DNA from 3 places in the Amycolatopsis camponoti genome. Region 1 is predicted to be linked to each of the others. Evidence: riboswitches for the same ligand, from Rfam matches in the RefSeq annotation. Region 1 holds a riboswitch; each other region holds the start of a gene.
What was found. Region 1 has a riboswitch for S-adenosylmethionine ahead of AA23TX_RS29505 (aminotransferase class V-fold PLP-dependent enzyme). Riboswitches for the same ligand answer to the same signal wherever they lie in the genome.

Region 1 (4,206 bases):
CGAAGAAGTCCGAGCCGCACGAGATCGAAGTCGACTCCGCGCCGCTGGACGAGCTGGGTGCCGAACTGCTGCAGGTCCGCATCCAGCCCGGGTCGAAGCTGCACGGCGTGTACCTGTCGGAGCTGCGGCTGCCGGTCGGTGCGACGGTCAGCCTGCTCGTGCGCGAAGGCGCCGGCTTCACCCCGCAGAAGACCAGCCGGCTGCAGGAGCTGGACCAGCTGCTGGTGGTCACGACCAGCGAGGTCCGCGACTCCGTCGAGCGCCGGCTCCGCGCGGTGGACCGGGCCGGCCGCCTGGCCCGCTGGAAGGGCGAGTCCGGCCGCTGAGCCGGCCGGGGTGGTACTCGCCCCGGTTCACGAAAATCTCACTCGATCTTCCCAAGGTTCCCTCTTTTGGCTTACAGTGCGCCCGCATCGACTGGTTCGAATGGGTGAACATCAAGTCAGAGGAGTACGCACGGTGATAAAGCTTCGTCTCGCGGTTCTGCTCGTCGCTGCCACGGCCGGACTCGGGCTGGCCGTCCCCGCCACCGCGACCGCCGAAGTGGCTCCGTTTCCGGCGCTCGCCCTGCCGTTCAAAGCCGGTCAGCAGGTCTACTCGGCCGGCATCCACTCCGACGACGGCAGCACCGGCGTCAAGAACGCCATCGACTTCAGCCCGGCCGACCGCACCGTGCGCGCGCCGCTGGCCGGCACCGTCCACCTGCAGCACTGCGCGGGCGGCGACTGGGTGACCATCGACCACGACGGCGGCTGGCGAACCGGGTACTACCACATGGAGGGCATCGAGGTCACCGACGGTGAGCACGTCGAGGCCGGAGCCGAGCTCGGCTCGACCGGCAACGCGCTCCCGTGCGGCGGCAGCAGCACCGGCGCCCACGTGCACTTCACGCTCTGGACCCTCCCCGGTGCCCCGGCGGCGGCGAACTGGGACGGCAAGTCGTTCGCCGAGGTCTCGACGGTCGTCGCGGCGGCCAGCGGCGAACCGGTCGACGGGAAGTCGATCGGCGGCTGGCGCTTCACCGCGGGCGCCGAGCAGTACACCGGCACGGCGACGCACCTCGCCGACAACGCCGTGACGCAGCTCCCGGGACGTTTCCGCGCGAAGCTCTGAGGTCCTCACGGTGTGTGAGCGGCGTCTCAGAATGTGAGGCGGGGGTTGGCCGGTGGCGGCGTTCTCGGTTACCTTCTGACTCAGGTCATGAGTGCCAGCGTTCAGCCCCGGCTTGCTGGCCGGCAACCCTCCTACCGCGGTGGGGTGCCCCGGGTGAAGACCGGGCCGGTCGCGCCGTGCGACGGGCAAGCGCGGGCCCCTCGCCGGGGTCCCCCGGACCGCCGAGGAGGCACCGATGACTCTCGCCATCGATCGCACCAGCACCACCACCGCTGCCCGGGCCGTCTTCGCCGAAAGCCTTGCCACGCAGGACATCCCGGCCGTCGCCGGGGCCGCGCTGCGGGTCCCGCTGGTCACCGGCGAAACCATCGGCTACGCCAACCTCGACCACGCGGCGAGCGCCCCCTGTCTCGACGCCGTCCGCACGAAGGTCGACGAGTTCCTGCCCTGGTACGCCAGCGTCCACCGCGGTGCCGGCTTCGCGTCCCAGGTCTCGACGCGCCTCTACGAGCGCACCCGCGACGTCCTGCGCCGCTTCGTCGACGCCCGTCGCACCGACACCGTCGTCTTCACCCGCAACACCACCGACTCGTTCAACCTGCTCGCCCGCAGCCTGCCGCGGCACACCACGGTCGTCGTCTTCGACACCGAGCACCACGCCGCGCTGCTGCCGTGGCAGGGCCCGAACGTCCGGCGGATCCCGACCCCGCGCACGCGCCTCGCCGCGGTGTCCGCTGTGGACGAAGCCCTCGCGGATTCCCCGCAGGGGCCCCGGTTGGTCGTCGTCACCGGAGCGTCCAATGTGACCGGTGAGCTCCTGCCGGTGGCGGAGATCGCCGCGGTGGCCCGGAAGCACGGTGCCCGCATCGCGCTCGACGCCGCGCAGCTGGCCCCGCACCGCCGGATCTCGCTCAAGGAGCTGGACGTCGACTACGTCGCCCTGTCCGGCCACAAGCTGTACGCGCCCTTCGGCGCGGGCGCGCTGATCGGCCGCGCCGACTGGCTGCGCGCCGCCCGGCCGTACCTCGCCGGCGGCGGCGCGACCAAGCTCGTCACCGAGGACGCGGTGGTCTGGAACACCGGCCCCGAGCGGCACGAAGCCGGCTCGCCCAACACCGTCGGCGTGTACGCGCTCGGCGTCGCGTGCGAGACGCTGAGCGAGAACTGGGACGCCGTCGTGGCGCACGAGCAGGCCCTGCTCACCCGGCTGCGCAAGGGACTCGAGGGCATCCCGGGCTGCGCCGAGCTGCGGCTGTTCGACGCGCCGGTCGACCGCGTCGGCACGCTCAGCTTCGTCGTCGACGGCTTCGACCCGGGCTGGGTGGCGGCGGTGCTGTCCGCCGAATACGGAATCGGCGTGCGCGACGGCGCGTTCTGCGCCCACATCGCGGCCAAGCGCCTCATCGGCGTCGCCGGCGGCAGCGGGCAGCAGGCGATCCGCGTCAGCCTCGGCCTGGGCAGCACCGAAGAGCACGTCGACCGGGTGGTGCTGGCGCTGCGCCAGATCGTGGCGCGCGGGGCTCGCTGGGAGTACGCGAAGGTCGACGGCCGCTGGGCCCCGGTCGGCGACCCGCGCGAGCTGCCGCCGTTCTGCTGAGCGCTAACCTGCCCCGATGGGGGATGGACGACGACTCTGGTTCCCGTTGGCCGCGCTGGGGTTCGCCCTGCTCGTGATGGCGGTGGTGGCGCTGGTCCCGGCCACCCCGGTGGCCGGCGAGTTCGCCACCGTGCGCGGCTACGAGCTGAGCCGGGGGGTGTCCCTCGGCACCGGCGGGCTCGGCGGTGCGGGCATGCCCGAGAACCGGCTCTCGGCCGTCGCCATCGCCACTTCCACCGACGTCGTGCCGTCGGCGACGCTCGGCTGGCTCGCCGGTCTCGCCGCCGTCGTGCTCGCCGTGGCCGGGTGGTACTGGCTGGGCTTGCGCCGCGCCGGCACACCGCCGCGGCCGGTCCGCTTCGTGCTCGGGACGCTGGGCGCACTGGTCGCCCTCCCGCTGCTCGACCTGGTCGGCGCGCTGGAGTTGCGGCTGTCCGGCGACGTCCGGGGCCCGCTCGTGGCGGCGCTGGGGCTGCTGGTGCTGGCGGCGTACGAGCGCAGCCGGTTCGTGCTGGCCGTGGCCGTGGTGTTCGCGCTGGTCACCGTGCTCTTCCAGCCGCCGGTCAGCGGTGCGCTGGGCGCGGCGGGCGTGCTGTTCGCCGCCGCGTTCGCGGTGCTCCTGCGGCGGCCCCGTGACACTGCCGCCGACGCGCCCTGACCAGCCGTGGACAATGGAGCGGTGAGCACCGACCCCAGCCACTCCGAACCCGACACCGCCGCGCCCGAAGAGGCGGTGCCCGAGACCGTGCGGGAGACACCGGAAGCGCCGGCGAAGCCGCTGCCGAAGCGCCGCGTGGGCTGGGTGTTCGCCGTCGCGGTCGTGTTCTGGGCGATCGACCTGGTGACGAAGAACCTGGTCGCCGCCAACCTCGAGGGCAAGGAGCCGGTCCGGATCCTCGGCGGTCTCGTCTACCTGCAGGTGATCCGCAACCCGGGTGCCGCGTTCTCGATGGCCACCGGCATGACGTGGGTGCTCGCGCTCGTCGCGCTGGCCGTCGTCGTCGCGATCATCTGGCTGTCCCGGCGGCTGCGCTCGATCGGCTGGGCCATCGGGCTCGGCCTCGTGCTCGCCGGCGCTCTCGGCAACCTGACCGACCGCGTCTTCCGCGCGCCGGGCGGGCTGCAGGGCCACGTCGTCGACTTCATCTCGGCGTTCGCCCCGAACGGCAAGGGCTTCGCGATCTTCAACATCGCCGACTCGGCGATCTGCGTCGGCGGTGCGCTGATCGTGCTGCTGTCCCTGCTGGGCAAGGACTACGACGGCACGTCGACCAAGGACAAGAAGAAGACCGAGCAGCCCGGGGAGCAGGCGTGAGCGCGCGGATGCTCCCGGTGCCCGACGGGCTCGACGGGATGCGGGTCGACGCCGGCCTCGCCAAGCTGCTCGGGCTCTCCCGCACGGTCGTCGCGGAACTGGCCGAATCCGGCGACGTGCTGCTCGACGGCCGGCCCGCCGGCAAGTCCGACCGGCTGTCCGGGGGCGGTCTCCTGGAGAT
Region 2 (4,206 bases), on a different contig from region 1:
GGCCGTCGCGGCCAGCCGCGCCCGCTCGGCGCGCGCGAAGATCCAGTCGGCGTAACCACCTTCGTACTGCTCGACGCGGCCGTTCGCGACCTCCCACGTCAGGCTCGCGACGGTGTCGAGGAACCACCGGTCGTGGGTGACGACCACGACCGCGATCCGCCGGTTCAGCAGGTGGTCGGCGAGCCACTGGACACCTTCGACGTCCAGGTGGTTGGTCGGCTCGTCGAGCACGACGAGGTCGAGCTCGCCGGTCAGCGCGGCGGCCAGGGAGACCCGGCGCCGCTCGCCGCCGGAGAGGTTCGCCGTCGGCGTGTCCAGCCCGATCGCGGTGATGCCCAGGCCGTCCACAATGGACCGCACGCGCGCGTCGGCCGCCCATTCGTGCTCGGCGCCGTAGCGTTCGAGCACGACCTCGCCGACGCTGCTGCCGTCCGGCAGCTCGGTCCGCTGGGTGACCACGGCCATCCGCAGGCCGCCGACGTGGCTCACCCGCCCGGAATCCGGCGCGGCGAGTCCGGAAAGGACTTCCAGGAGGGTGGTCTTGCCGCCGCCGTTGAGGCCGACGACACCGATGCGCTGCCCGGCCGCGACGCCCAGTGAGACGCCGTCCAGCAGTGGCTTCACCCCGTAGGACTTGCTCACCGCTTCCAGGTTGACCAGGTTGGCCATCCGCTCAGCCGTTCCTTTCCGAGAAGTATGAATCCACAGTGGACGATCAGGCGTGCACGCGCGGCGGCGCCGGGCGTGGGGCGTCGTCCCCGCCGACCACGCGGGCGCCGGGCACCGGGCCGTGCGCCACCCGGACCGTGCGGCACACCCCCGCGCCCGACAGCTCCGCGGCGACCTCCACCGCCGACCGCGCGTCCTCGCAGAGGAACGCGCACGTCGGGCCGGATCCGGAGACCGTGCCGGCGAGCGCGCCCGCGTTGACGCCGGCCCGCAGCGTCCGGCGCAGTTCGGGCCGCAGCGAGACCGCTGCCGCCTGGAGGTCGTTGCCCAGCAGCAGCGCCAGCTGCCGCGGGTCGCCCGAGGCCAGTGCTTCGACGACCGGGGTGTGCGAGCCGATCCGCGGCGGGTTGCCCGCCGCGCGCAGGCGGTCCAGCTCCTTGAACACCTTCGGCGTCGACAGGCCTTCGGAGTCGAAGGCCAGCACCCAGTGGAACGTGTGCCGCGACAGCACCGGGACGAGCTGCTCGCCCCGGCCGGTGCCCAGTGCCGTGCCGCCGTAGAGGGCGAACGGGACGTCGCTGCCCAGGCCGGCGGCGATCTCGGCCAGCTCGTCGCGCGTGACGTCGAGGTTCCAGAGGCTCGACAGCCCGACCAGGGTCGCCGCGGCGTCGGCGCTGCCGCCCGCCATGCCGCCCGCGACCGGGATGCCCTTGCGCAGCACCACCCGGACGTTCGGCTCTTCGGTGCGGCCGACGTGCGCGGAGAGCGCTTCGACCGCGCGCCAGGCCAGGTTGGTGCCGTCGGCGAGCACCGAGCCTTCGCCCTCGCCGTAGATCTCCAGCCCCGGCTCGTCGGTGACCGCGACGGTCACCTCGTCGGTCAGCGACAGAGCCTGGAACACGGTCACCAGCTCGTGGTAACCGTCTTCGCGCAGGTCGTCGACCGCCAGGTGCAGGTTGACCTTGGCCGGGACCCGGACGGTGACTGGGGGCGGAACTACAGCGAGCACCCGACCAGCCTACGTGGCCACGGAAACGCCCCGATGCGACGTGCGCATCGGGGCGTCTTCGGCGTCTGAGATCAGGCTGCGGCAACACCCTGGGGTCCGCGCGCGGTGTGCGTCACGTGGCCGCCGCGCTCGGCGACCCACGCCAGCGCCGCGTCGGCCCGCTCGCCGCGAACGCCGAGGCGGAACCGGCCGACCGGCGTGTCGCCGATCCGGGTCAGGCCGCCGCCGATCGTGGCGAACTCGACGTCGAAGCGGCCCGCGGCCTCGGGCAGCAGCGCGCCGACCGAGGCGAAGCCGACCAGCACGACGTCGGCCGAGCGGTCGTAGCGCGCGATCTGGGCGCGGGTCGTCTCGATAGCGGGCAGCAGCGCCTGCGCCGTGCGGCTGGCCGGGTTCGAGACCAGGTCGAGGACGGTGCCGCGCTCGACGACCGTGCCGTCTTCGAGCACCGCGACGTCGTCGCAGACCCGGCGGACCACGCCGGCGTCCGGGGTCGTGACCACGATGGTGGTACCCAACTCGGCGCGGGCGCGGTCGAGCACGGTGAGCACCGCGCCGGCCTCCTCCGGGTCGATGCCGGCGGTCGGGTCGTCGGCGAGCAGCACGGCCGGCGCCGCGGCCAGCGCCTTCGCGACCGCGACGCGGCGGAGCTGGCCCTCGGTCAGCTCGCCGGGACGCTGCGTCGCACGCTGCGTCAGGCCGACGAGGTCGAGGAGCGAGCCGACCCGGCTCCGGCGCTGTGGGCCGTCGACGCCGAGCTGCTCGAGCGGGGAGGCGATGTTGCCGGCGATCGTGCGCTCGGCGATCAGCTCCGGTTTCGTCGAAACGACGCCGAGCTGACGGCGGATCTCGCGCAGCCGGCGGCCGTCGAGGGTGCCGGTGTTGAGGCCGTCGAGGCGGACGACGCCGCGGTCGGGCCGCTCCTGCAGCGCGATGCAGCGGGCGAGGACGGACTTGCCGGACCCGGCCGGGCCGACCACGCCGAACAGCGAGCCGGCCTGGACCTCGACGCTCACGTCGCGCAGGGCGACGACCGAGTTTCCGTTGGTGGCAAAGGTTTTGGACAGGTTTTCGACGGTGATCACGAAGGCTCCAGAAAACGGGGTGCGCGCACGAAACGGCACCCGGCCGCAGGCAAAGTCCGTCCTATGTGGACGGTGCGTGAAGAAGGGGTGGACCGGCTACGACAAGCTCAGTGGGAGCGTCGACATGCGGTCACGGAGCGGCGGCCTTCGTCGACTACGCGACGCCTGGTCAGGAGCAGGGGGCGAGCTACCCTCTTCATCGGAAACGGCCTCCATCGGTCCTGGCGGTAGCACCTGCCCTGTGGAGGGTGGTTGCTGCGACTTCGGCGAGCCAGGTCTCTCAGTCGCTCGGGATGGACGCTTCCGAGTAAAGCCGATCCCGAGGAGCGAAAGCAAGCCTGTTGGCCCAGATCACACGAGTGGAGGTGTCCGAATCGCGAGATCGCACGTCAAGAGGCGTATTTTCACCGACCGGCGTTGACTTCCACTGTGGACGTGCTAACGGGCGGCGGCGAGCCGGGCGAAGTCGTGCACGTCCAGCTGCTCACCGCGGGTTTTCGGGTCGATCCCGGCGGCCGTGAGCAGCTCCCCGGCCCGTTCGGCCGAGCCCGCCCAGCCCGCCAGCGCGGCCCGGAGCGTCTTCCGGCGTTGTGAGAAAGCGGCGTCGACGAGCCCGAAGAGCCGATCGCGGTCGTCCGACGCCGGAGCGTCACCGCGCTCGAAGGCGACGAGCGCGGAGTCGACGTTCGGCACCGGCCAGAACACCGAACGCGGCACGGCGGCGACCTTGCGCGCCGGGCCGTACCAGGCGAGCTTGACGCTCGGCACGCCGTAGATCCGGCTGCCGGGGCCGGCCGCCATCCGGTCGGCGACCTCGGTCTGGACCATGACGAGGCCGGACGTCAGGGACGGCACCTCGGCGAGCAGGTGCAGCACGACCGGGACGGCGACGTTGTAGGGCAGGTTGGCGACGAGCGCGGTCGGCTCGCCCAGATCGTCCTTGCTGACGCGCATCGCGTCGGCTTCGACGACGGTCAGCCGTTCCGCGGCCTCGAGACCCCGCTCGGCGACGGTCTTGGGCAGCCGTTCGGCGAGCTTGGGATCGATCTCGACGGCGACGACGCGCGCGCCGGTGGCGAGCAGCCCGAGGGTCAGCGACCCGAGCCCGGGCCCGACCTCGAGGACGACGTCGTCCGGGCCGACGTTCGCCAGCTCGACGATCCGCCGGACGGTGTTGGGATCGTGCACGAAGTTCTGCCCGAGCTTCTTGGTCGGCCGCACGTCCAGCTCGGCCGCCAGCCCGCGGATCTCGGCAGGTCCCAACAGTTCAACCACCGCTGAAGCCTACCGATGGGGCATCACGCGTGACTGGGCAGGCATCACGCGTGATGGGAAGGGCATCACGCGCGATGCCCGCCTGATCACGAGTGATGCCCCTCGGGACACGCGTGATGCCTCTTCGCGCACGCGAAACGGCCCTCACCTCGGCGAGGTGAGGGCCGC
Region 3 (4,206 bases), 490 kb from region 1:
CCGCGGGGCCACTTCAGCGCGGCGGCGATCTCACCGAGTGAAACAGGAGTTGCCCTATGGCCAACATCAAGTCGCAGATCAAGCGCATCACGACGAACGAGAAGGCGCGTCAGCGCAACCAGGCGATCCGGTCCTCGGTGAAGACCGCGATCCGCAAGGTTCGCGAAGCCGCCGAGTCCGGCGACAAGGCCAAGGCCGTCGAGCTGCAGCGCGACGCCGCCCAGAAGCTGGACAAGGCCGTCTCGAAGGGCGTCATCCACGCCAACCAGGCCGCCAACAAGAAGTCGGCGCTGGCGAAGCGCGTCAACGCGCTCTGAGCCGGTTGATTTCTGGGAAAGCCCCGGCTTCGGCCGGGGCTTTCTTCATGCCCGGAGCTTGCGCGGCGCGCGCAGTGGATCGGCGTCGGCACATTCCCGCGAGCGGCAGAGCTGCACCCGCCGGTCGCTTGCCGCGAGCCCTGATCAGTACTCGCGTACGGCAACGCCGACCGCGCGAGACCCGTCATGACCGCCCGCGCGGGAGCCGCGGCGGGAGCCGGTGGGCGCGGCGGGAGCCGGTGGGCGCGGCGGGAGCCGGTGGGCGCGGCTCGTTTCACCGCCGTCAGCGGTCGCCCTTGGCGGCCGCTACCTCGAGGACCGCGCGCTCCAACGCGTAGCCCGGGTCGGCCGCCACGCCCTTGACCTCGGCGTTCAGCCTCGCCACCACGCGCATCGCCGTCGCCAGGCCGTCCTGGTTCCAGCCCCGGACCTGGCCCTGGGCCTTGCGGATCTTCCACGGCGGCATGCCCAGCTCGCCCGCCAGCTGGTTCGGGTTGCCCCGGCCCGCGCCCGAGACCCGGGCGATCGTGCGGACCGCGTCGGCCAGCGCGTCCGCCACCAGGACGTGCGGGACGCCCAGCTGCATCGCCCAGCGCAGCGACTCCAGCGCCGCCGAACGGTCGCCGCTCACGGCCTTCTCCGCGACCGCGAAGCCGGTCACGTCAGCGCGCCCGCGGTGGTAGCGATGGACTGCGTCCGCGTCGACGGTTCCGCCGGCGTCCGCCACCAGTTGCGTCGCCGCCGAGGAGAGTTCTCGCAGGTCGGACCCCACGGCGTCGATCAGAGCGGCGACTCCGCCCGGGTCGATCTTGCCGCCCGCGCGGCGCACCTCGTGCCGTACGAACTGCTCGCGCTCGGCCGGCTTGGTCATCTTCGGGCACTCGGTGACCTCCGCGCCGGCCTTCTTCAGCACCGCCGGGAGCGTCTTGCCCGCCTTGCTGCGCCCGCCGCCGGTGTGCACGACGACCAGCACGACACCGTCCGCCGGGTCCTTCAGGTAGGACGCCACCGCGTCGGAAAGCTCCTGCGAGATGTCCTGCGCCGACTCCAAGACGATCACGCGACCCTCGCTGAACAGCGACGGGCTGACGAGTTCGGCCAGCTCGGGGGCTGTGAGATCCGACACCCGGACGCGAGTCAGCTCGGCCGTGGCGTCGAGCGCGCGGGACGCGGCGAGCGTCTCCCGCACGGCGCGCTCGATCAGCAGTTCTTCCTCACCCAGGACCAGGTGAAGCGGGGCCGGGGCGGTGGCTTGCGCGGTCACGGGTGGATCCTCTCACTTGCGGTCTCGTGCGCCCGCTCCGGTGATGTCGAGCGGCCACCATGGCACAGCGTGAGCGCCATGTCGTACGGTGTCCTCGAGGCGGCGCGCTTCTTGGCGCGCACCGACAACCGAATACCGCTCATCCAGAGGGGCAGAGGGAACGGCCCGACGAAGCCCCGGCAACCGGCGTACAGCCTGTCATCCCGCGATCGCGGGGTAGCTGACGACCACGGTGCCAATTCCGGCCCGCTTCGGCGGGGCAGATGAGGAAAGGAACCTCGCGATGACCGCCACCCTCGGAACGACCTCCACCACGAAGACCCCGGATCTCGGTCCCGCCGTCGAACTGGTGTCGAAGGAAGAGGGCCACCGGCAGCCGCTCGCCCCGGAGTTCGTCTCCGCCGAGGACTTCTCGCCGCTCGAGGTCGCCTACGACTTCGGCCGCGTCCGCCGCGAAGACATCGAGGCCGGCCCCAAGAACATCTGGCGCTACAAGAAGCTCCTCCCGGTGCCGTCCAACATCGAAGAGATCCCGAACACCGAGCCCGGCGCGACCCGGCTGATCCGCGCCGACCGCCTCGCCAAGGAACTCGGCCTCAAGCGCTTGTGGGTCAAGGACGACACCGGCAACCCGACGCACTCCTTCAAGGACCGCGTGGTCGCCGTCGCGCTGGCCGCGGCCCGCGAGTTCGGGTTCGAGGTGCTCGCCTGTCCGTCGACCGGCAACCTGGCCAACGCGACGGCCGCCGCCGCGGCCCGCGCGGGCTGGCGGTCGGTCGTGCTGATCCCGAAGACCCTCGAGCGCGCCAAGATCCTCACCACCGCGGTCTACGACGGCGACCTGATCGCCGTCGACGGCAACTACGACGACGTCAACCGCCTCGCCACCGAGCTCGCCGGCGAGCACCCGAAGTGGGCGTTCGTCAACGTGAACGTCCGGCCGTACTACTCGGAAGGCTCGAAGACGCTGGCCTTCGAGGTCGCCGAGCAGCTCGGCTGGCGCATCCCGCCGCAGATCGTCGTGCCGATCGCCTCCGGTTCGCAGTTGACCAAGGTGGACAAGGGTTTCCGCGAGCTGGGCCAGCTCGGTCTCGTGGACGCCAGCCCGTACAAGGTGTTCGGCGCGCAGGCCACCGGTTGCTCGCCGGTGTCGGCCGCGTTCCGCGCCGGCCAGGACGTGGTCCAGCCGGTGAAGCCGGACACGATCGCCAAATCCCTGGCGATCGGCAACCCGGCCGACGGCCCGTACGTGCTCGACATCGTCAACCGCACCGGCGGCGCGATCGAGGACGTCACCGACGAAGAGGTCGTCGAGGGCATCCGGCTGCTGGCCCGCACCGAAGGCATCTTCACCGAGACCGCGGGCGGGGTCACCGTCGCGACGGCGAAGAAGCTGGTCGAGACCGGCAAGCTGGACCCGGACGCCGAGACGGTGCTCCTGATCACCGGCGACGGCCTCAAGACCCTCGACGCGGTCGAGAACCACATCGGCCCGAAGGCGACCGTGGCCGCGTCCGCCAAGGCAGTGAACGAGGCGCTCGGCTACTGACGTCCTTCGCCGGGGCGGGTTCACTGCCCGCCCCGGCGAGTGCCTCCTTTCGGATTTTTGTTCGCGGGACAGATGACTTCCGCTCAACGGCCCACGTCGGTCCAGCCGGCACCGCCGAGCTGTGCAGCGAAGCCATGAAGAAGAAGCTCGGCTACTGACCTCCGCGGCCGGGGTAGACTCCGCTGCCCGCCCGGCGAGTACCTCCTCTCGGGGTCTTATTGCGGACAGGCGACTTCGCTCAACGGCGAGGCGGACCACGTGCTGGGCCGCCCGCCTCCGCTGCGCCGCCACCCGCATCGGTCCGGCCAACGCCGCCAGGCTGTTCGTCAAAGCGATCAAGAAGCTCGGCTACTGACCTCCGCTGCAGGGCGGGCTCGCGGGGCCAGCTCCGGCTTCAGCGGCGCGGCGGGCCGCGCGGCTCGCCCCGTCGCGCTACCGCCGGGCCTGCCGGGTCGCCGACCACCGCCGTGTCGCCGTCCATGTCGGTCCGGGTGACCAAGGCTCCGAGCGCCGTCAAGGTGTCCATTGTGGACTTGTTCGGGTGCCCGTAGGTGTTGCCCGCGCCCACGCTGACCAATGCCACCCGCGGCCCGACCGCCGTGAGGAACGCCGGCAACGAGTAGCGCGAGCCGTGGTGGGGCACCTTCAACACCTCCGCTTTCAGGTCGTCGCCGTCGGCCAGCAGGTCGGCCTGGGCCGCCAGTTCGACGTCGCCGGTCAGGAGCACCCGGCCGGCCGGGGTCCGTGCTCGCAGGACGACCGAGCTGTTGTTGATCGTTGTGCCGTCCTGCAGACCGGCCGAACGCTCCGGCACGTAGCGCGGGCCGAGCACGTCGAGCGACAGCCCGGGCCACGTCAGCCGCTCCCCCGGGCTCAGCTCCACCAGGGGCACCCCCTGCCGGCGAGCCTCCGCGGCGACCTGCCGCCACGCCCACTCCGGCGCCCGCCCGGGGCCGACGGCGATCCCGCCGACCGCCCGGCCGTCGAAGACCGATGTCAGCCCGCCGATGTGGTCGGCGTGCAGGTGACTCAGCACCAGCAGCGGGATCCGGTCGACCGCCAGCCGGTGCAGGCAC

Region 2: another riboswitch for S-adenosylmethionine. It lies ahead of AA23TX_RS02010 (methionine ABC transporter ATP-binding protein); the one in region 1 lies ahead of AA23TX_RS29505 (aminotransferase class V-fold PLP-dependent enzyme).
Region 3: another riboswitch for S-adenosylmethionine. It lies ahead of thrC (threonine synthase); the one in region 1 lies ahead of AA23TX_RS29505 (aminotransferase class V-fold PLP-dependent enzyme).

Annotation. Positions count from the first base shown of each region.
Region 1 covers NZ_CABVGP010000002.1:1,948,972-1,953,177, forward strand. Annotated here, with positions in the region: gene AA23TX_RS29495 (potassium/proton antiporter) at 1-326, shown strand, start outside; gene AA23TX_RS29500 (M23 family metallopeptidase) at 460-1,113, shown strand; SAM riboswitch class IV at 1,197-1,311, shown strand; gene AA23TX_RS29505 (aminotransferase class V-fold PLP-dependent enzyme) at 1,349-2,710, shown strand; gene AA23TX_RS29510 (hypothetical protein) at 2,727-3,368, shown strand; gene lspA (signal peptidase II) at 3,390-4,025, shown strand; gene AA23TX_RS29520 (RluA family pseudouridine synthase) at 4,022-4,206, shown strand, end outside.
Region 2 covers NZ_CABVGP010000001.1:412,385-416,590, reverse strand. Annotated here, with positions in the region: gene AA23TX_RS02020 (ABC-F family ATP-binding cassette domain-containing protein) at 1-669, opposite strand, end outside; gene AA23TX_RS02015 (4-(cytidine 5'-diphospho)-2-C-methyl-D-erythritol kinase) at 716-1,678, opposite strand; gene AA23TX_RS02010 (methionine ABC transporter ATP-binding protein) at 1,750-2,763, opposite strand; SAM riboswitch class I at 2,973-3,063, opposite strand; gene rsmA (16S rRNA (adenine(1518)-N(6)/adenine(1519)-N(6))-dimethyltransferase RsmA) at 3,202-4,038, opposite strand.
Region 3 covers NZ_CABVGP010000002.1:1,458,990-1,463,195, reverse strand. Annotated here, with positions in the region: gene rpsT (30S ribosomal protein S20) at 57-317, shown strand; gene holA (DNA polymerase III subunit delta) at 601-1,581, opposite strand; SAM riboswitch class I at 1,718-1,851, shown strand; gene thrC (threonine synthase) at 1,865-3,130, shown strand; gene AA23TX_RS27380 (ComEC/Rec2 family competence protein) at 3,525-4,206, opposite strand, start outside.